Regions from separate parts of the Agromyces indicus genome, predicted to be linked through region 2. Evidence: predicted binding sites of a transcription regulator. Region 2 holds the regulator's gene; the other holds the start of a gene.
What was found. The regulator LexA, encoded in region 2, represses DNA repair genes until DNA is damaged. The targets are predictions, from matches to a motif close to TCGAACANNTGTTCGA.

Region 1: RH861_RS05750 (Rv2578c family radical SAM protein) is a predicted target of LexA. The motif match lies at 9,281-9,296, and genes of this name have one in related genera.

The regions. Positions count from the first base shown of each region.
Region 1 covers NZ_JAVKGS010000001.1:1,200,087-1,210,854, reverse strand. Annotated here, with positions in the region: gene RH861_RS05795 (sugar transferase) at 1-307, opposite strand, end outside; gene RH861_RS05790 (hypothetical protein) at 301-1,200, opposite strand; gene RH861_RS05785 (arsenate reductase/protein-tyrosine-phosphatase family protein) at 1,256-1,858, opposite strand; gene RH861_RS05780 (tyrosine-protein kinase domain-containing protein) at 1,855-3,258, opposite strand; gene RH861_RS05775 (CPBP family glutamic-type intramembrane protease) at 3,595-4,299, shown strand; gene RH861_RS05770 (thymidine kinase) at 4,335-4,949, opposite strand; gene RH861_RS05765 (response regulator transcription factor) at 4,950-5,660, opposite strand; gene RH861_RS05760 (hypothetical protein) at 5,650-6,792, opposite strand; gene RH861_RS05755 (sensor histidine kinase) at 6,789-8,159, opposite strand; gene RH861_RS05750 (Rv2578c family radical SAM protein) at 8,217-9,272, opposite strand; gene RH861_RS05745 (ATP-binding cassette domain-containing protein) at 9,436-10,768, opposite strand, start outside.
Region 2 covers NZ_JAVKGS010000004.1:17,794-28,561, reverse strand. Annotated here, with positions in the region: gene RH861_RS13410 (class I SAM-dependent methyltransferase) at 1-563, opposite strand, end outside; gene hflX (GTPase HflX) at 605-2,134, shown strand; gene RH861_RS13400 (methylenetetrahydrofolate reductase) at 2,375-3,403, shown strand; gene metE (5-methyltetrahydropteroyltriglutamate--homocysteine S-methyltransferase) at 3,400-5,745, shown strand; gene lexA (transcriptional repressor LexA) at 5,842-6,534, opposite strand; gene RH861_RS13385 (LysM peptidoglycan-binding domain-containing protein) at 6,790-7,167, shown strand; gene RH861_RS13380 (histidinol-phosphate transaminase) at 7,236-8,333, shown strand; gene hisB (imidazoleglycerol-phosphate dehydratase HisB) at 8,378-8,992, shown strand; gene hisH (imidazole glycerol phosphate synthase subunit HisH) at 8,989-9,627, shown strand; gene priA (bifunctional 1-(5-phosphoribosyl)-5-((5-phosphoribosylamino)methylideneamino)imidazole-4-carboxamide isomerase/phosphoribosylanthranilate isomerase PriA) at 9,730-10,476, shown strand; gene RH861_RS13360 (SseB family protein) at 10,460-10,768, shown strand, end outside.

The DNA.
Region 1 (10,768 bases), on a different contig from region 2:
CACCCCGGTACTCCTGCGTGCCCACCCCGAGGTTGCGGTGCTCACGGGTGTCGAAGAGCTCGAGGGCGACCATCCACCCGAGGATGATCACCACCGACACGAGCGTGTAGCTGACGGCGATGTCGCCGCGCGACCCGCTGAAGCCCATGGCCGAGCTGTCGAGACCGAGCCACGCGATCTGCACGCCGAAGACCACCCACGAGAGCACCAGCAGGTCCGTGATCGCGACGCGACGCGCGAGTCGGATCGACCACTGGCTCGTCGGCACCCTGGTCATCAGGTACGTCGACGCGATCGCGCTCACCATGTCGCTCCCCCGTCCGAGGAACGCAGCACCTGAGTACCGGTCCACAGCCACAGGCCGCCGCCCAGGTCGACCGCGATCGTCGACGCACCCGGCGCGGCATCCGTCGTCACGCACTCGCCGAGCGCGCCCGGGCTCGTGGTTCCCGACGCCAGCACACCCGCCTGCACGCCATCGACGCAGTCGCCCTGCCCCGCGACGAGCAGACGGATGCCGCTGCCCGCGTCGCCGGCGCTCATCGCGAGTGCGATCGCACCGGGCACCGGAGCGGTCGCCGCCCACGTCGCACCGCCGTCCGCGGTCGTAGCGACGGTCGAGTCCCCGCAGAGCACGGCCGCCGACGCGGCATCCGCTGCACTCACCTGAGCCGGCGCGGCGCACGGTGCCGAACGGGTGCCGGATGGCGCGACCACCTCGGCCCCGTCGAGTCGCCACGCGGAGTCGAAGCTCGGGCCCGGCGCCCAGTCGGCGCCCTGCACGAACGTGCGGAACGCCACCGCATCGCAGTCGTCGACCGTCGCGGCGAGCACCGACGCCTCGACCTCGGAGATCACCGTGATGGCCGCCGGCGCACTCGCCTCGGCGAGCTGGGCCGGTGCCCAGGTGGCCCCGCCGTCGGTCGTCACCTCGACGACGCCGCGCGCGGTCGGGCACGAGCCCATCGCCGCACGGTACGCGACCCGGTCGTCGAACGCCGCGAGGACCACCGAGACCGGCGCGGCGTTCGCCACGTCAGCGGGGGTGGGAACCGGCGTCGGTGCGACCTCCGTGGGCGTGCTCTCGGGCAGCACCGGCAACTGGGCCGGCGACCCGGCCGCGGATGCCGGGAGCACCGACGCGCGCGACGCATCCATCGCGTACCAGATGAGCGCGGCATCCGCCGCGAGGAGCAGCACCAGACCGATGATCGGCCACCGACCGGTGCCCTGGCGGATGGAAGGACGAGACGACCTACGCGGCACCGCGACCTCCCGAAGCAGTCGCGGCGAGCGCCCGTGCCACACCGTCGACGGCGACGGTGATCAGGCGCTCCGCCTCGGCATACACCTCGGGTGAGCGGCGATAGGGATCGACGACGTCGTCGTCCTGCGGAGTCGCGGGGGGTTCGGCGAGGCCGCGCGACACTGCGATCTCCTCGACGCGAGCCGCCGGGTCGTCGGAGGCGAACGTGAACGACGGATCGACGGTGCGCGCCCGCGCCACGAAGTCGGCGATGCGTGCGAACTCGCGGAGCGTGAAGGTGCGCCGCGACGCGCGCGGCACGAGCTGCAGCACCCGGGCACGGTGTTCGCGGGCGGCGACGAGGATCAGGTCGGACGCCTGCACGAGTTCGGCGGTGAGCTGGCGACCCGCGTGCGCGTCCGGATCGACCCCGGCACGCCGCGACATCGCGGCCGCTTCCGGGGTCATCGGGCTGTCCACCAGCGCGTGCGTCCCCGCGCTCGTCACCTCGACGTCGATGCCCGCCTCCGCGAGTCGCGCCGCGAGCAGCTGGGCCGCGAACGGAGACCGGCAGACGTTGCCCGTGCAGACGGAGAGGACATGGAACGTCATGGAGCCGTCACCGCCGGCGCCTCGGAGGCGTACCCGTAGCCGTAGCCGTACCCGTAGCGGCCGTACCCGTAGGCGTCCGGACCCTTGGTCGGCAGCATCGTGATCACCACGCCGGACACCGGCGCGTCGACGTTCGCGAGGGCCGCCATGGCGCCCTTCAGCTGACCCCGGTGCGTCCGCCCGGCGGCCACCACGACGATCGTGCCGCCGACGTTGCGCGCGAGGATCGCGGCATCCGTCACCGGGAGCAGCGGCGGGCAGTCGAAGAGCACGACATCGAACGACCGGTTCGCCTCCGCGATCAGCTCGACCATGGCGGTCGAGCCGAGCAGCTCGCTCGGGTTCGGCGGGATGGCGCCGGCGGGCAGCACGAACATGCTGTTGCGACCCCAGCGCTGCACGACGTCCTGCAGGTCGGCGCGGCCGATCAGCACGTCGGAGAGTCCCACCGCACCCTCGAGACCGAGGTAGTCGGCCTGCTTGGGACGGCGCAGGTCGGCGTCGACGAGCAGCACTCGCGCACCGGCATCGGCCAGGGCGATCGCGAGATTCGCGGTCGTCGTCGACTTGCCCTCGGACTCGACCGAGCTCGTCACCACGAACGCGCGGTTGGTGCGGTCGGCATCGAGGAAGTACAGGTTCGTGCGCAGGGTGCGGAACGACTCGGCGCGCGGCGACTGCGGGTCGGCGTGCACGATGAGCGGACGCTCGTTGGCCTTCGGGTCGAAGACGATCCCGCCGATGATGGGCGTCTCCGTGACGAGCTCCACGTCGCGCTCGTTGCGAATGCGGGTGTCGAGGGTCTCGCGGAGGACCGCGAGGCCGATGCCCAGAGCGAGGCCGACCAGCCCGCCGAGCGCGACGTTGAGCGGCACGTTGGGGCTCACCGGTGCCTGGGGCACGGCGGCGTGCTGCACGAGCGTCAAGCGCACGGGACTGGTCGGCTCGCCCTCGGGGGTCTGCGACGCCTCGATGGACTCGACCACCTCGGTGAGGCTCTCGCTCACGGCCGTCGCGATCTCGGCGGCGAGCGCGGGGTCGACATCCGTGACGGTGATCTCGATGAGGGTCGTGTCGAGCGGAGCGGTGGCCGTGACCTGCTCGGCGAGCTGCTCACCGGTGAGGTCGAGGCTCAGCTGGTCGATCACCGGCAGCAGCACGATCGGAGTGGTGACGAGGTCGGCGTACGTCTTCACGCGCTGCTGGGTGAAGGTGTTGCCCTGCTGCAGCTCGGTGACCGTGGTGCCGTTCGACGTCGACACGAAGACCTTGGCCGACGAGCTGAACTTCGGCGTGGTGACGATGGAGTAGGCCGCGCCGGCGCCGATGCCGAGGAGCGCGAGCACCGAGATGAGCACCCACGATCCGCGAAGGATGCGCAGATAGTCCCGCAGCTCCATGTGTGCCACCCCTCACGTCCGCAGACAACGAAAAACGTCGGTCGGCGCTCCCCCCTTGCGCCGCCGACGTCCCCCAATGGTGCCATACGGGCAAAACCTGAACTGACGCCGGGAGAACTCGTCGACCTGCCCGCGGCCCACGCTTGCACACTCCGAAAGGAGGCGCATGTCCGCATTTCGTGGGACCGATGTCCCCCCTTGCGAGGACACTTTCGCCCGATATCCCGGCGATTTGACCCCCGGACGAGGGGTGGATAACAGTTCGATAACGACGCCTCCACGCGCCGACACGGCGGCGTGTCCTCGCATGCCGAGGCACCTCGCTACAGTGGCGACATGTCCCCCATTTCGCCACCACGCGCGACACGATCGACCGAGCTGGCGATCGCGGCCATCGCCGTGGTGACGGCCCTGGTGCTGACCCTCGCCTTCGCGGACCTCACGCGCCGCGTGATCATGCCGACGTGGTTGCAGGTCTCGGGCGCCTACCTCGCGGTGTGGGTGCCGCTCGGCGCGGCCGTCGCCGTGTCGGCGCGGCGGAACCCGGTGCGGTGGCGCCGTCTGCTCCGGATCACGCCGCTCGACGTGCTCCTCGGCATCGGCGTCGGCCTGCTCGCCCGCGCCACCGCGACCCTGATCCAGGCCGGCCTCACGGGCGTCATGCCCGCAGGCGGCATCCGCCTCGAACTCGACCCGGTCACCTGGTGGGTGGGACTGCTCATCGCGCCGGTGCTGCTCGCGCCGCTCGTCGAGGAGCTCTTCTTCCGTGGCCTCACCCAACCCGCCGTGGCCGACACCGCCCGGGCGGCGGGCAGCCGCCCCCGCGCCGCCGCAGCCACGGGGGTCGTGGTCGCCGCCGCCGTGTTCGCGCTCCTGCACACGCTCGACGCCGCCACCCCGTCGGGCGCCTGGACCGTGGGCCTCAGCACCTTCGTCCTCGGCTGCGCGGTCGGCGCGCTGGTCGCGACCACGGGACGACTCGGCGGTGCGTTCGTCGCGCACGCCGTCTTCAACCTGACCCTCGTGCTGCTGCTGATGTGACGGGGTCGAGCGGATGCCGCGGCATCCGCTCACCGTCAGTGACGGCCGTTCAGCACCCCGCCGCTCTCCTGCAGGTAGCAGACGCCGCACAGCGACTCGTACGTCACCTCGACGCCGTCGATCGCGACCTGGTCGCCGTCGAAGATGTACCGCCCGTCGACCCGCCGGCCGTTGAAGATCGCCTTGCGGCCGCACCGGCAGATCGTCTTCAGTTCCTCGAGGCTGTGCGCGACCTCGAGCAGCCGTCGGCTCCCCCGGAAGGCGGCCGTCTGGAAGTCGGTGCGGATGCCGTACGCGAGGACGGGGATGTCGTCGAGCAGGGCGATGCGCAGCAGGTCGTCGACCTGGTCGCCGGTGAGGAACTGCGCCTCGTCGACGAGCAGGCAGCTCACGTCACGGCCGTGCGCCTCGATGACGGGCGTGCGATACCGCTGGAACACCTCGAGCACCTGGTCGTCGGGCCCGATCGTGAAGTCGACCTCGCGCACGACGCCGAGTCGCGACACGATGTCGCGGTCGCCCTTCGTGTCGACCGCCGGCTTCGCCAGCAGCACCTGGTGCCCGCGCTCCTCGTAGTTGAAGGCGGCCTGCAGCAGCGCCGTCGACTTGCCGGAGTTCATCGCCCCGTACCGGAAGTACAGCTTCGCCATCTATTCGAGGATCCCGTCCTCCGCCGCGCGACGGATGAGTTCGGAGCGTCGACCGGCCGGACGGCCGACCTTCGCGTACTTGTCGCGCGCGCGGCGCAGGTAGGTCTTCGCGGTCTCGTACCCGATCTCCATGCGACGGGCCACCTCGTTGGTCGACAGGCCCTGCACGTACAACGTCACCGCCCGCTGCTCGGCGGCGCTCAGCGCAGCATCGGCGACCTCGGCGCCGGTGGGGGGCGCGGATGCCGCAGCCGCCTGCTCGTCGCGAGCCCGCGGCCGCTTCGGCACGCGCTCACCGCGCGCCACCCGCCGCACCACCTCGATGACCTCGCGGACCGGAAGGGTCTTCGGCACGAACGCCACCGCACCGGCCGCGAGGGAGCGCTCGCGGGACTCGGCGTCGTCGAGCGCCGTCACGACGACGACCTCGCAGCCGGCGGCGCGGCATGCGCGGATGCGGGACTCGATCGACACGGACTCCGGGAGCTGGAGGTCCATCAGCACGATGTCGACGGGGAACGCCTCGTCGCGGATCAGGTCGATCCAGCGGGTCGCACGGATGGCGACCTGGACATCGGGAGCGTTCTCGGCGATCCAGAACGCGATGCCGTCGACGATGACGGCATGATCGTCGAGGATGCCCACCCGAACGAGCGGGCGAGTCTCGCGCTCGTCGCCCGGTTCGCGCCGGACATCATCATCAGGCGTCATGTCGGAACTCCACACGGATATTCTCCCCCGTGGCGGACACCTCGCCGCGCAGCCCGACGGCGCGTGCCACAGCCACGAACCGGTCGATGTCGCGACGCCCGAGCGCGCCTGCCCCGGGGCGTGCCGTCACCGTGATCCGCGACTCCCGCTCGGTCGGCGTGGCGAACGCGATCGTGATCGCCACCGCCCGGCGTTCGTCGGCCAACCACACGATGAGCGCGGTGATGGCCGCGCGCTGCTCGTCGCGCAGCAGGGCCGCCGCGGCAGCCTCGTCATGGACCGTGACGGGCACGCTGCGCATGGCCGTCGTCGACGAGGCGAGCTCGTCGAGCCAGGTGGACTCGATGCCCGCCCGGAGCGCGCGCCGGAGGGCGTCGGCGAGCTCGCGCGCGCGGTCGGCATCCGCCACGGAGATCCGGTCGGCGGTCATGACCTGCGCGAGGAACGGGAGCACCTCGCGGCTCAGCACCGAGACGCGGCCCTGCTGCACCGACCGGGCGATGCCCGTGCGGAGCGCGGCCTCGTTCTCGAGCGCCACCGCATTGGTGCGCCGCTGCCACGCGAGCGTCTCGGAGACCACCGACGCGGAGTAGGCCGCCGCAGCCGCAGCCGGTGCGAAGACGGCCACCGCGTTGAGCAGCGCGAACGACAGCGCGGGCGCGGCCGTGACCGCCGCACCGGCCGAGCCGAGGCCGAGGATCGCCACGACGACGGCGCCGAGCGTGCCGGCGACCAGCAGCGCCACCCACGAGCAGAACGGGGCCAGCGCGAGCAGCAGCAGACCCACCGAGAGCGGACCGAAGTCGTCGTACAGGTACCGGTCACGTCCGATCGTGCTCACGTACTCGGCGACCGCACCGCCCAACGCGAGCAAGACCACGAGCCCGAGTCGTTCCAGGGTGAAGGGCGCGCGACCGGGCAGTGCCGACACCCACGCGACCAGCCCCGCCACGGCCACCAGCGCGATGGCGAGGATGGCGGCGGCCGGCGAGTTGATCTCGTCCCGGTGCCACCACGTCAGGGCGATCGCCATCGTGGTCGTGCCGATGGCGCCCGCACCAACCAGCGGGACCGCGGCGATGCCGCCCAGGGGGTCGACCTCCTGCTGCGTCATCCGGATCGTGCCCCTCATCGGCCGACCCCCTCCACCGGAACGCTGAGCAGCACGGTCGTGCCCACGCCGGGACGCGACCACACCTGGACGGTGCCCCCCTCCTGCTCGATCCGCCCGCGGATGGAGGTCCGCAGGCCGATGCGGTCCGGCGGAACGCCCGCGACGTCGAATCCGGCACCGCCGTCGACGACGGCGACGGTCAGCTCGGACTCCCCCGGCCCCACCGCGACCTCGACCTCGTCGACACCCGCGTGCCGCACCACGTTGATCAGGCACTGCGCCACGGCCGCCTCGAGCGCCTCGCGGCGCCCCGGGTCGATCCGGCGCAGCGCCGATGGGTCCCCCGACAGGTGCACCTCGAGACCGGCGTGCCGCGCGACGTCGATGGCATCGGCCAGCGGTGCCGGCCCGGCGTCGGCTTCGACGCCGACCGTGCCGGCCGCGTCGGCGGCCGTCGCGGTCAGTGTCGACGCAGCGAGCGGAGAGCGACCGCGCGCGGCGTCGGGCCGGGCGCTCGATGCGGCACGCCGCGCGCCACGCTGCCACGCATCGTCATCGACCACGTGGTCGGCGTGGTCGATGGCCCAGTCGCGCCCGACGATGAGCGCGAGGTCGTGACGGATGTCCGAACGCAGCCGTTCCGCGATCGGCCCCGACCCGGCGGTCGCCACGGCGATGAGGTGGCTGAGCGCGGTGTCGTGCAGGCGAGCGATGGCGCGGAGCTCGTAGTCGTGGCGGATGGCGAGTTCGCGGGTCTGCTGCGTCGCCCGGTAGAGACCCGCCTCCTGCCTCGCGGCGCTCCGACGGGAGATGCCGTCGAAGGTGCGCACGATGGTCATGATCACGAATGCGGCGGCGGCGGTCACGTTCGGCACCCAGACACCGGCGCCGGACCAGTCGACGGCGGCCGCATCGTTCAGCGCGACCGCGAGGAGCGTCGCCGCCTCGCCGATGCCCCAGCCGAGCGCGGCCCACGTGACGGCGATGCGGGAGCCGAAGCCGGCGCCGCCGAGGAGCACGAGGGCGACCCGGGGCAGCGCCAGCATGGCGTTGTTCGTGCTCTCGAAGTCGCTGCCCGGCTGCATGATGAGCTCGGTCAGCACGAACGCCACGCCACCGCCCACCATGAGCGTGACGACCGTGAGCGTGACGTTGGGCCACCGCATCAGCGCCGCCTGCGCGGCCGCCTGCGCGGCCAGGAGCAGCAGCACGAGCATGGCCGAGGCGCGCGGCTCCGGCAGGCCCCAGGCCCGACCGTCGACGACGGACGCCGCGGCGATGGCCATCGCGGCGAGCAGGCACACCGCGGCGGCACTGTGGCCGGCGCGGGTGAGCGCTCGACCCAGGGACGCTCCCGCGAGGTGCTCGGGAAGGCCCAGGGTCATCGTGCTCCCATCCGCCGGCGGGTGTTCGCGTCCTGCCTTGAAGGATTATCCCAGTTGTCAGAACAGCATGGTGGGTGAGGCCGCCGCAAGGCCGGAGGCGGCGGCGGCGGTTCGCCTCGGGGCCGTGGATGCCACGCCGCCCGTCACGACGTCTTCACGGCCGCGCTCGAGCCGGTGCGCGCGGAGCAACGGCCGCATCCGCTCGGCCAGCCAGGCCCGGTACTCCTTCGGCGCATAGGCGCTCGCCCCCGGGTACATGGCGCGATAGCGGTCGACGAGTTCCGGGTGCTCGCGCGCGAGCCAGGAGAAGAACCAGGGCTTGACCGACCCCCGCAGGTGCAGCGCCGAGTAGACGAGCCTCGTGGCGCCGGCCGCCTTGGCCCGGCGGACCGCCTCGTCGAGATGGGCTCGCGTGTCGGTCAGGTACGGCAGGATCGGCATCAGGAACACCGAGCAGTCGAAGCCCGCCTCACGCGCCGCCGTGACCGTCGCGAGCCGTGCCGCGGTCGTCGGGGTACCCGGTTCGATCGACCGCTGCACCTCGTCGTCGTACACGGCGATCGACATCGCCAGGTCGACCGGTACGTGCTCGCGCGCCGCCTGCAGCAGCGGCAGGTCGCGCCGCAGCAGCGTGCCCTTGGTGAGGATGCTGAACGGCGTGCCGCTCGACGCGAGCCCGTCGATGATGCCCGGCATGAGCGAGTACCGCCCCTCGGCACGCTGGTAGGGGTCGGTGTTGGTGCCGAGCGCGACCGGTTCGTGCTGCCACGACGGCCTCACGAGCTCGCGCTGCAGCACCTCGGCGACGTTGACCTTGACGATGATCTCGCGATCGAAGTCGTCGCCCGCGTCGAGGTCGAGGTACTCGTGCGTCGGCCGGGCGAAGCAGTAGGCGCACGCGTGCTGGCAGCCCCGGTAGGGATTGATGGTCCACCCGAACGGCACGTAGGACTGGCCGGGCACCTTGTTCAGCGCCGACTTGGCCAGCACCTCGTGGAACGTGACCCCGGCGAACTCCGGCGTCTGCACCGACCTCACGAGGTTGTTCAGGCGAGCGAGGCCCGGCAGCGTGCCCTGCTGCTCGACGCCGAGTTCCTGCGTGTTCCACCTCACCCCGCTATTCGAACACACGTTCGAATTGAGGGCAAGCGGATGTCGAGGCGTGCCGAGCCGCCGCATCCGCTCACCACCTGCCGACCGGCGCCGGCTGGAACAGGACGAGGAGCGGAATGCAGGACGCGCAGGGCGGCGCGCGTCCTGCATTCCGCGGAGTGTCCTACGTCGCGGCGAGCGCGCCGGCCGGATGCGGCCGGAGCGCGAGCTCCTCCCCATCCCAGCGGCGACGAAGCCACCGGTCGTGGCTCGCGACGAGCACCGCGCCGGGGTACGCGCCGAGCGCCTCCTCCAACTCGCCGGCCAGGGCCAGCGACAGGTGGTTCGTCGGCTCGTCGAGCAGGAACACGTGCGGCGGCGCGGCGATCACCAGCGCGAGCGCGAGCCGCCGCTGCTGCCCGACCGAGAGCCGGCCCACGGGCCGATCGAGGTCGCGCGAGCCGATGAGGCCCAGGTCGGCGAGCGGCACGCGTTCGGCGCGCCGCTCCCCCAGCGCCCGCTCGTACAGCACCCTCGGCGTGGCATCCGGATCGGCGAACCGCACGTCCTGCTCGAGCAGGCCGACGCGGAGCCCTCGGCGCCGTCGCACCGTGCCGCGATCCGGCGCGAGACGCCCCGCGAGCAGCGCGAGCAGGGTGGACTTGCCGGCACCGTTCGCGCCCGTGATGAGCAGCCGCGTGAGCGGTCCGACATGCAGCGCATCGAGCTCGAGGCGCCCGTCGACCGCCACGTCCGCCACGTGCAGCAGTTGCCCGTCGTCGCCCTCGAGCGCGTGCGACCCCGACGGGATGCCCGCGAACGCCATCGGCGACGGCGGCCGGGCCACCTGCGTACGCTCCAGCTCCGCGAGGCGCAGCTCGGCGTTGCGCACCCGCCGCGAGACCGCCTGCTCGACGTTCTCGCGCTTGAAGTGCTTCAGGAACTTGTCGTTGTCGCGCGCCGCACGACCGTGCGCGACATCGCGGGCGCGCTCGGCGACCACGACCCGCAGCCGCCGCAACTCGGACTGCTCCTCGTCGTGCTGCCGCGCCCAGCGAGCGCGTTCCTCCGCGCGCACCGCCAGGTACTCGCTGAACGACCCGCCGAACACCGTGCCGACGGATGCCGCGAGCACCGCCTCACGCGACCCGGCGCCCGCCGGGGCCGACCCGGTTCGCGCGAGTGCCGCAGCACCCGCCCGCCCCGGATCCAGGTCGAGCAGGCCAGTCGCCACGCGGTCGAGGAACGCCCGGTCGTGGCTGGCGAACACGACCGGTCCGCGCCACGCACGGAGGCGCTCCTCGAGGAACCCGGCGGCATCGTCGTCGAGGTGGTTCGTGGGTTCGTCGAGCAGGAGCGCATCCGGCGACGACAGCAGCAGCGCCGCGAGCGCGAACCGGCTGCGCTGACCGCCGGACAGCTCGCCGATGCGCCGGTCGCGACCGAGCCCGGCGAGCCCCAGTCCGTCGAGCAACTCGTCGCGGCGCCGCTCGACCGACCACACGTCGGCGCGCTCG
Region 2 (10,768 bases):
GCCCGCGCCACGGTCCACCCGTCGCCGAACTCCTCGGCCAGCCAGCGCTGCAGCGAGTCCGAGCCGAGATGCTTCTGCACGACCAGCCACGCGGTCGCGCCGACGTCGAGGCGCGGCAGCCACCGCCGGAGCAGCGCGTGCAGCTCGGCCTTGCCGATCCGGATCGGCGGGTTCGACCAGATCGCCGCGAAGCGGACGTCGTCGGGAACATCGTCGGGCATCGCGGCGTTGACATTGACGAGGCCGAGACGTCGGGCGTTCCGACGCACGAGGTCGAGCGCCCGCTCGTTGACGTCGACGGCCCACACCGTGGCATCCGGCGACTCGAACCCGAGGGTGATCGCCACCGGCCCCCATCCCGACCCGAGGTCGAGCAGGTGGCCGGATGCCGGAGGCTCGGGCACCTCGTCGAGCAGCACCTGCGTGCCGGCGTCGACGTGGCCCGGACTGAACACGCCGCCCGCCGTGAGCACCTCGACGTCGCGACCGGCGAGGCGGACGGGGATGGTGCGGAGCGAGCCGTCGTCGGCGGGCTTCGACGAGAAGTACTGCTCCTGCGGCATACACGGGAACCTATCGCACGAACGGAAGTAGGCTGGACCAGATGAGCGACGCTGCACACGAGACCTCCGACGATGCCGTCGAGCGCGTGCTGCGCAGCGCCGAGACGCGCGCCGGCATCGCACGCTTCGGCGGCGGCGACGCCACCGCCATCCAGCGCGACGGCCTCGACCGGCCGGGCGACGGCGACGGCTACGACGGCGAGCAGTACGACCGCGAGGAGCGCGCGGCGCTCCGCCGCGTGGGCGGCCTCTCGACCGAGCTCGAGGACGTCACCGAGGTCGAGTACCGGCAGCTGCGGCTCGAGAACGTGGTGCTCATCGGCGTGTACGCCCAGGGCTCCCTCGAGGACGCCGAGAACTCGCTGCGCGAACTCTCGGCGCTCGCCGAGACCGCGGGAGCCCGCGTGCTCGACGGCGTGCTGCAGCGCCGCCCGCACCCCGACCCCTCCACCTACCTCGGGCGCGGCAAGACCGAGGAGCTCCGGCACATCGTGGCCGCGCTGGGCGCCGACACGGTCGTCGCCGACACCGAGCTCGCGCCCAGCCAGCGGCGTGCGCTCGAGGACGCGGTCAAGGTGAAGGTGATCGACCGCACGGCCGTGATCCTCGACATCTTCAGCCAGCACGCCAAGAGCCGCGAGGGCAAGGCCCAGGTCGAGCTCGCGCAGCTCGAGTACCTGCTCCCGCGCCTCCGCGGCTGGGGTGAGTCGATGTCGCGGCAGGCCGGCGGCCAGGTCGGCGGCGCCGGTGCGGGCATGGGCTCCCGTGGTCCCGGTGAGACGAAGATCGAGCTCGACCGCCGCCGCATCCACTCGCGCATGGCGCGCCTGCGCAAGCAGATCGCGGGCATGAAGCCGGCGCGCGACGCCAAGCGGGCCAACCGCAACCGCAACGCGGTGCCGTCGGTCGCGATCGCCGGGTACACCAACGCGGGCAAGTCCAGCCTGCTGAACCGCATCACCGGCGCGGGCGTGCTCGTCGAGAACGCCCTGTTCGCGACGCTCGACGCCACCGTGCGGCGCAACACGACGGCCGACGGCCGCGTCTACACGATCGCCGACACGGTCGGCTTCGTCCGCAACCTGCCGCACCAGCTCGTCGAGGCGTTCCGGTCGACCCTCGAGGAGGTCGCGGACGCCGACCTCGTGGTGCACGTCGTCGACGCCGCCCACCCCGACCCCGCGAGCCAGATCGCGACCGTCCGCGACGTCATCGGCGAGGTCGGTGCGCGCGACATCCCCGAGCTCGTGGTCTTCAACAAGGCCGACCTCATCACGCCCGAGGACCGCCTCGTGCTGCAGGGGCTCGAGCCGAACGCCGTGTTCGCCTCCGCGCGAACGGGCGAGGGCGTCGCCGAGGTGCTCGAGGCGATCAGCCGCATGCTGCCCGACCCGGCCGTCGAGGTCGACCTGCTCGTGCCCTACGACCGGGGCGACATCGTGTCCACGCTCCACGAGACCGGTCGCGTCCTCTCGACCGAGTACGTCGAGGACGGCACGCGCATCCGCGCGCTCGCCTCGCCCGAGCAGGCCGCGCAGCTCGCGGAGTTCCGGATGGGCGCGCTCGCGTAGCATCCGCTCACCCGACGGCCCGGTCAGACCATCGCGTCGACCGGGCCGTCGTCGTGTCGGCGGCGATGCGGGGCCGACCGGTCACGCGTCGTAACAACCCGGGCGGATGCCGCGCGCCGGGCGTATCGTCGCACCAGATCGTGGCGAGCGGCCGGATGCCGCCCGCCTGGAGCGACCGCCGAGCCCGGCACCCGCCCGCGAGACCCACCCGCCGTGACGGCCGGTCGGGCGCGGCGTGCCGTGCTTCGACCGACCGGTGCGGCATCCGTCACCTGGAGCACCATGACCGGAACCGGACCCGACGACGGCGACCGTCGGCCTCGGCCGGCGATCTCGTTCGAGCTGTTCCCGCCGCGGACCGACGCCGCCGCGCTCGCGCTCGGCCGCACGATCGACCGGCTCGCCGAGGTCGACCCGGCGTTCATCTCGGTGACGTTCGGTGCCGGCGGGTCGTCCCGCGACCGGTCGCTCACGGTGCTGCGGTACATGCTCGAGCACACCGACGTCGAGCCGATGGCGCACCTCACGTGCGTCGGCTCGAGCCACGCCGAGGCGAACCGGCTCGTGCGCGAGTTCCTCGATGCCGGGGTGACGAGCTTCCTCGCGCTCCGCGGCGACCCGCCCGCGGGCGCCGGACCGGACACGGGTCTCGGCGACCTGCGGAGCGCGGCTGAGCTCGTGCAGCTCATCCACCGGGTGCAGGAGGAGCGCGAGCCGTTCGGCCAGGTCGGGATCCCCGGGATCCCCGGAGCGACCCGCATCCTCGACCGCCCGCGTCCGGAGCGGGTCGCCGTCGCGGCGTTCCCGACCGGGCACCCGCGATCGCGCGGGATCGGGCAGGACGTCGACGTGCTCCTCGCCAAGGAGGTCGCGGGCGCCAACCTCGCGATCACCCAGCTGTTCTGGCACGCCGACGACTACCTCGGCTTCGTCGAGCGCGCCCGCGCCGGCGGCGTGACCATCCCGATCCTGCCGGGGATCATGCCCGTCACCACGCCGGGACGGCTGGCCCGCCTGCAGGAGCTCACGGGCGTGCCCGCGCCGAGCGAGCTCGCGATCCCGCTCGAGATCGAGCCCGACGCCGATGCCCTGTTCGACCTCGGGGTCGACTTCGCCGCCGACCTCGCCCGCGAGGTGCTCGACGGCGGCGCACCCGGTCTGCACCTGTACACCTTCAACCGCCACGAGGCCGTGCTCGCCGTCCTGGACCGGCTCGGCATCCGAACCCCCGCCCATGCGGGCACCGAGAGGAACACGAGAGAACGATGACCGCACCCGCCTTCCCCGCCGGAACGATCCTCGGCTACCCCCGCATCGGGCGGCGCCGCGAGCTCAAGCACGCCGTCGAGGCGTTCTGGGCCGGCCGCATCGACGCCGACGAGCTCGAGCGCACCGCCGCCGGGCTCCGCGCCGCCACGCGCGAGCGACTCGCCGCGCTCGGCCTCGGCCGCACCGACTCGGCGATCCCCGAGAGCTTCTCGTACTACGACCAGGTGCTCGACGCCGCGGTCGCGGTCGGCGCGATCCCCGCGCGCTTCCAGCGGCTGCTCGACGCCGACGGGCGCCTCGACCTCGCCGGCTACTTCACCGTCGCGCGCGGCGAGGGCGCCGACGCGCCGCTCGAGATGACGAAGTGGTTCGACTCGAACTATCACTACCTCGTGCCCGAGATCGGTCCCGACACGGCGTTCGCACCCCACGTGGAGGCGCTCGTGGCGCAGGTCCGCGAGGCCCGGGCGGCCGGGTTCGCGACCCGGCCGGTGCTCGTCGGCCCGGTCACGTTCCTCCTCCTGGCCAAGGCGGCGGATGACGCGCCCGAGAGCTTCCGCCCCATCGATCGCCTGGCCGACCTGGTGCCCGTGTACCAGCAGCTCCTCGACGAGCTCGCCCGCGCGGGTGCCGAGTGGGTGCAGCTCGACGAGCCCGCCCTCGTGAGCGAGAGCCTCGACGAACCGCGCGAACGAGTCCTCGAGGCGGTCGGGATCGCCTACGACGCGCTCGGCGCGCGCGACGACCGCCCGGCGATCCTCGTCGCCGCTCCGTACGGGTCGCTCGACGACGCCCTGCCCGCGCTCGCGTCGACCCCGGTCGAGGCGATCGCGTTCGACTTGGTCCGCGGCGACCTGCCGGACCGGCTCGACGCGGTGACGGAGGAGGCGCTCGCCGGGAAGACCCTGGTCGCGGGCGTCGTCGACGGCCACAACATCTGGCGCGGCGACCTCGAGCGCGCGTTCGAGCGCGCGGAGGCGCTCCGGTCGCGTTCCGGCTCCGTCGCGGTGTCCACGTCGACGTCGCTGCTGCACGTCCCGCACGACGTGGAGGACGAGTCCGCGCTGGACGCCCGCCTCGTGAGCTGGCTCGCGTTCGCCGACCAGAAGGTCGCCCAGGTCGCGGTGCTCGCGCGCGGTCTCGCCGAGGGCCGCGAGTCGATCGCGGCCGAGCTCGACGCGGCATCCGTCGCCCTCGCCGACCGCGCCGCCACCCCGGGCGTGCGCGTGCCGGCGGTCCGCGACCGCCTCGCCGCCCTCGACGCCGGCGCCTTCGCCCGCGCCGCCTACGAGGCCCGCGTCGCCGCGCAGGAGGACCTCGACCTGCCCGCGCTGCCGACGACGACGATCGGGTCGTTCCCGCAGACGGCCGACATCCGTCGCGCCCGCGCCCGGCTGGTGAAGGGCGAGCTGACGGATGCCGCCTACCGCGAGCTCATGCGCGAGGAGATCGCGCGTGTCATCCGCCTGCAGGAGGGCCTCGGCCTCGACGTGCTCGTGCACGGCGAGCCGGAGCGCAACGACATGGTGCAGTACTTCGCCGAACTGCTCGACGGCTTCGCGGTCACGCAGCACGGCTGGGTGCAGTCGTACGGCTCGCGCTGCACGCGCCCGTCGATCCTCTGGGGCGACGTGTCGCGTCCCGCGCCCATGACGGTCGAGTGGTCGGCGTACGCGCAGTCGCTGTCGGGCAAGCCCGTGAAGGGCATGCTCACCGGTCCCGTGACGATCCTCGCGTGGTCGTTCGTCCGCGACGACCAGCCGCTCGGCGACACCGCGCGTCAGGTGGCCCTCGCGCTGCGCGATGAGATCGCCGACCTCGAGGCCGCCGGCATCCGCGTGATCCAGGTCGACGAGCCGGCCCTGCGGGAGCTGCTCCCGCTGAAGCGCGCCGACCAGCCCGCCTACCTCGACTGGTCGGTCGGCTCGTTCCGGCTGGCCACGGGAGGCGCCGCGCCCGCGACGCAGGTGCACACCCACCTCTGCTACTCCGAGTTCGGCGTGGTCATCGACGCGATCCGCGAGCTCGACGCCGACGTGACCTCGATCGAGGCGGCGCGCAGCCGCATGGAGGTCGTCGACGACCTCGCCGCGAGCGGCTTCGACCACGGCGTCGGACCGGGCGTCTACGACATCCACTCGCCGCGGGTGCCGAGCGTCGAGGAGGTCCGCTCGCTGCTCGAACGCGCCGTCGACGGCGTGCCGGCCGGTCGCCTGTGGGTCAACCCCGACTGCGGGCTCAAGACCCGCGGGTACGACGAGACGGTGGCGTCGCTCACGAACATCGTCGAGGCCACGCGCGCGGTGCGGGAGGGGGTCGCGGTCGGCGCGACCGCCGGCTGAGCGGAGCAGCGGGGCGGATGCCGCGGCGCGCGCTGCGGCATCCGCCCCTCGCCATGCCCGGTGCCGGGCCTCGACCGATGTCGGACGGGTCGGAGCTCAGACCGCCCGCAGGACCGCGACGACCTTGCCGAGCACCTCGGCCTGATCGCCGAGGATCGGCTCGAACGCCGTGTTGCGGGGGAGCAGCCAGGTGTGACCGTCGCGCTGGCGGAAGACCTTGACGGTCGCCTCGCCGTCGAGCATCGCCGCGACGATCTCGCCGTTCTCGGCCGTCGGCTGCGAGCGCACGACGACCCAGTCGCCGTCGCAGATCGCGGCATCGATCATCGAGTCGCCGACGACCTTGAGGATGAACAGCTCGCCCTTGCCGACGAGCTGGCGGGGGAGCGGGAACACCTCTTCGACCTGCTGCTCGGCCGTGATCGGCACGCCCGCGGCGATGCGCCCGACGAGCGGCACCATCGTGGCGTCGCCGACCGACGGCGCCTCGGCGACCGTGGGCTGGCGCGACTCGGTGCCCGGGGCGTCGATGAGGATCTCGAGCGCACGCGGACGGTTGGGGTCGCGGCGCAGGTAGCCGGCGAGCTCGAGTTGGTTGAGCTGGTGCGTGACGCTCGAGAGCGACGAGAGGCCCACCGCGTCGCCGATCTCGCGCATGCTCGGCGGATAGCCGCGTTCGGCGACCGAGCCGCGGATCACCTCGAGGATGGCCAGCTGCTTGGCGCTCAGCCCCTTGCGCCGCCGCGATCGACCGCTCGCGCCCGGTGCCCGGTCGATGTCGATGCTCACGTCGTGGCCTCTCGTCGGGGCCGCCGTGGCCCGGATGTCGGTGGTCGGTGTTCGACTGTCGTCGGACATTCGAAACTGTATCCGCCTGATGCGCTCGCGACAAACATCCGTTCGAGTGTGTCGCGCGATCCGGGGCCGAAACTCCCACCCGCGGTCCTTGCAGGTGCGAATGTTCGAAGATATATTCGGAACACAGCTTCGCATCCGGCCCTCCCGGCCGAGGGCCGGATGCGGGCTCTCCCGAGGAGGTGCGGAATGAGTGCAGTGGTCATTGGGCCCACCGGTGGTCCGTCGGTGCCGGCGTTCGGCGCATCCGGCGTGCGCACGCGGCTCCGGCTGACGCGTCGTGGTCGGGTCGTCCTGACCGGGCTCGCCGCCGTGCCGATCGTCATCGCCGTGCTCGTCGGGGCGCTGTCCTCCGGCGGTGCCGTCGCCGGCATCGACGACGGGGTCGCGCCGGTGGCCTTCGAGACGGTCGTCGTCGGGGCGGGCGACACGCTCTGGGGCATCGCCGAGACGGTCGCCCCGTCGGAGGACCCCCGCGAGGTGATCCTCGAGATCATGCGGCTGAACGGCCTGGCGACCGCGGTGGTCCAGCCCGGTCAGGAACTCGCGCTGCCCGTCGTCGACTGAATCCGGGCGCCGCGTCACCCGCGGTCGCACTCGGCCCTCCGGGATCGGCGCGCGGATAGCATTGATCGGTGACGAGTCTCGACGACCTGCCCATCCGCGACGACCTGCGCGGCAAGTCCCCGTACGGTGCGCCGCAGAAGCACGTGCCCGTGGCGCTGAACGTCAACGAGAACACCCACCCGATCCCGGAGGACGTCGCCCACGACATCGTCGCCCGGGTCGCCGCCGCGATCATCGGGCTCAACCGCTACCCGGACCGCGAGTTCAGCCGCCTCCGAGTCGCACTCGCCGAGTACCTCGGCCACGGCCTCGCGCCCGAGCAGCTCTGGGCGGCGAACGGGTCGAACGAGGTGCTGCAGCACGTCCTGCAGGCCTTCGGCGGACCCGGGCGCACGGCGCTCGGCTTCGGCCCCACGTACTCGATGTACGGGCTCCTGGCGTCGGGCACCGGCACCGGGTGGATCACCGCCGACCGCGACGCCGACTTCGAACTCACCCCCGAGACCGCCGTCGCGGCCATCGAGCGCCACGACCCCGACATCGTCCTCCTCTGCTCGCCGAACAACCCCACGGGCACTCCGCTCACCCTCGAGACGATCGAGGCCGTCGCCGACGCGGCGCGCGGCGTGGTCGTCGTCGACGAGGCCTACCAGGAGTTCGCCGATCCCGGCTCGCCGAGCGCGCTGACCCTGCTGCCCGGTCGGCCGCGACTGCTCGTCTCGCGGACGATGAGCAAGGCCTTCGCGTTCGCCGGGGCCCGCGTCGGCTACCTCGCCGCCGACCCCGCCGTCGTCGATGCGCTCCGGCTCGTGCGCCTCCCGTACCACCTGTCGGCCCTCACCCAGGCGGCCGCCCTCGGGGCGCTCGCGCACGCCCACGAGATGCTGGCGATGGTCGACGAGATCCGCGCCCAGCGCGATCGCATCACCCGCGAACTCACGGCGCTCGGCTACCGGCCGTACCGCAGTGGCGCGAACTTCGTGCTGTTCGGCGGCGTGGACGACCCGCACGCCGTGTTCGAGGCGCTGCTCGAGCGCGGCATCCTGATCCGCGAGATCGGGCTGCCCGGCTGCCTGCGGGTGACCGCGGGAACCGAGGCGGAGACGACCGCGTTCCTCGAGGCGATGGCGGCGTTCGCGCCGGCGGCATCCGCTTCGACCCCCTGACCACCGCCCGGGCATCGCACGGGCTGCCTGAATAGGATGACCGCATGACCACCGACCGCCCCGCGCGCACCGCGCGCGTGCAGCGCGAGACCAGCGAGTCGAGCATCGACCTCTCGATCGACCTCGACGGCACCGGCCGCAGCGACATCGAGACCACCGTGCCGTTCTACGACCACCTGCTCACGGCGTTCGCGAAGCACTCGCTGACCGACCTCACCGTGCGCGCGAAGGGCGACATCGAGATCGACGTGCACCACACCGTGGAGGACGTCGCCATCGTCCTCGGCACCGCGATCCGGCAGGCGCTCGGCGACAAGCGGGGCATCTCCCGCTACGGCGACGCGCTCGTCCCGCTCGACGAGGCGCTCGCCCAGGCCGTGGTCGACATCTCGGGGCGGCCGTACCTCGTGCACACGGGCGAGCCGGCCGGATACGAGTTCCACCTCATCGGCGGGCACTTCACCGGCTCGATGGTGCGGCACGTGTTCGAGGCGATCACGTTCAACGCGGGACTCACGGTGCACGTGACGGTGCTGGGCGGGCGCGACCCGCACCACATCGCCGAGGCCGAGTTCAAGGCATTCGCACGCGCGTTCCGGCAGGCCAAGGCGCACGATCCGCTCGTGAGCGGCATCCCCTCGACCAAGGGCGCGCTGTGAGCCGCACCCCTCGCGTGGCGGTGCTCGACTACGGCTCGGGCAACGTGCACTCGGCCGCGAAGGCCCTCGAGCGCGCGGGTGCGGAGGTGCAGCTCACCGCCGACCGGCGCGCCGTCATGGAGGCCGACGGGCTGCTCGTTCCCGGCGTGGGCGCGTTCGCGGCCGTGATGGACGGGCTCCGGGCCGTCCGGGGCGACGAGCTCATCGACCGGCGCCTCGCCGGAGGTCGCCCGGTGCTCGGCATCTGCGTGGGCATGCAGGTGATGTTCGAGCACGGCGTCGAGCGCGGCGTCGACACCGAGGGGCTCGGCGAATGGCCGGGCACCGTGCGCGAGCTGCCCTCCGAGGTGCTGCCGCACATGGGGTGGAACACGGTCCGACCCGACGAGGGGTCCGTGCTGTTCCAGGGTCTCGAGGGGGAGCGCTTCTACTTCGTGCACTCCTACGCCGCGCAGGAGTGGCACCTCGACGTCATGCCGCCGTTCCCGCAGCCGAGGCTGACCTGGGCCGAGCACGGCGGGCGGTTCCTCGCCGCGGTCGAGAACGGCCCGCTGTCGGCCACGCAGTTCCATCCCGAGAAGTCGTCGGATGCCGGCATCCGACTGCTCGCGAACTGGATCGGCTCGTTCGCCTGACGGCGGTGGGCCTTCGGTTCGTCATGACCGGCACGCAGCGGGCTAGGATGCTGTGACTGTGCCGAAGTCGCGATTCTCGCGGCATCCGATTCGAGGACAGTGATGAGTGAGTTCAGCAAGAGCCCCCGCCTGGTACTGCTTCCCGCAGTCGACGTCGCAGGGGGCAAGGCGGTCCGCCTGACGCAGGGCGAGGCGGGCACCGAGACCAGCTACGGCGACCCCGTGGACGCCGCGGCGGACTGGGCCGACCAGGGCGCCGAGTGGATCCACCTCGTCGACCTCGACGCCGCGTTCGGTCGCGGGTCGAACGCCTCGGTCCTGAAGAAGGTGATCAAGCAGGTCCGCGGCGTGAACGTCGAGCTCTCGGGCGGCATCCGCGACGACCGGTCGCTCGAGCATGCGCTCGCGATCGGCGCCAAGCGCATCAACCTCGGCACGGCCGCGCTCGAGAACCCGGAGTGGGCGGCGTCGGTCATCGCCCAGTACGGCGAGGCCATCGCGATCGGCCTCGACGTGCGCGGGCACACGCTCGCGGCGCGCGGGTGGACCAAGGACGGCGGCGACCTCTGGCAGGTCATGGATCGCCTCGAGGAGGCGGGCGCCGCCCGCTACGTCGTGACGGACGTCACCAAGGACGGCACGCTGCAGGGGCCGAACGTCGAGCTGCTCCAGCAGATCATGGAGCGCACGCGTCGGCCCGTCATCGCGTCGGGCGGCGTCTCGAGCCTCGACGACATCGCCGCGCTGCGCCAGCTCGTGCCGCAGGGCCTCGAGGGCGCCATCATCGGCAAGGCCCTCTACGCGGGCGCGTTCACGCTGCCCGAGGCGCTGGATGTCGCATCCCACTGACCCTGCCGCCGACTCGGCCGGGCGCCCGTGGGCCGGCCGGTCGTTCCAGTCGAACCCGCACGCGGGCGATGACGGGCGGATGCCGCCGGAACTCGGTGCCGCGCTCGAGCGCTTCCGCTCGGGCGACGGGGGGCAGGCCGACGTGGTCGCCGCGTTCGGCGGCACGCGCCTGCTGATCCCGCTGCTCGCCGAGCTCGGCGACGGCGGCACCGAGGTCGGCGCCCACGGCCATGCGGTCGACAAGAGCCAGGAGCTCTCGATCGTCACGGTCGAGGGTCCGGACGGTCGGCGC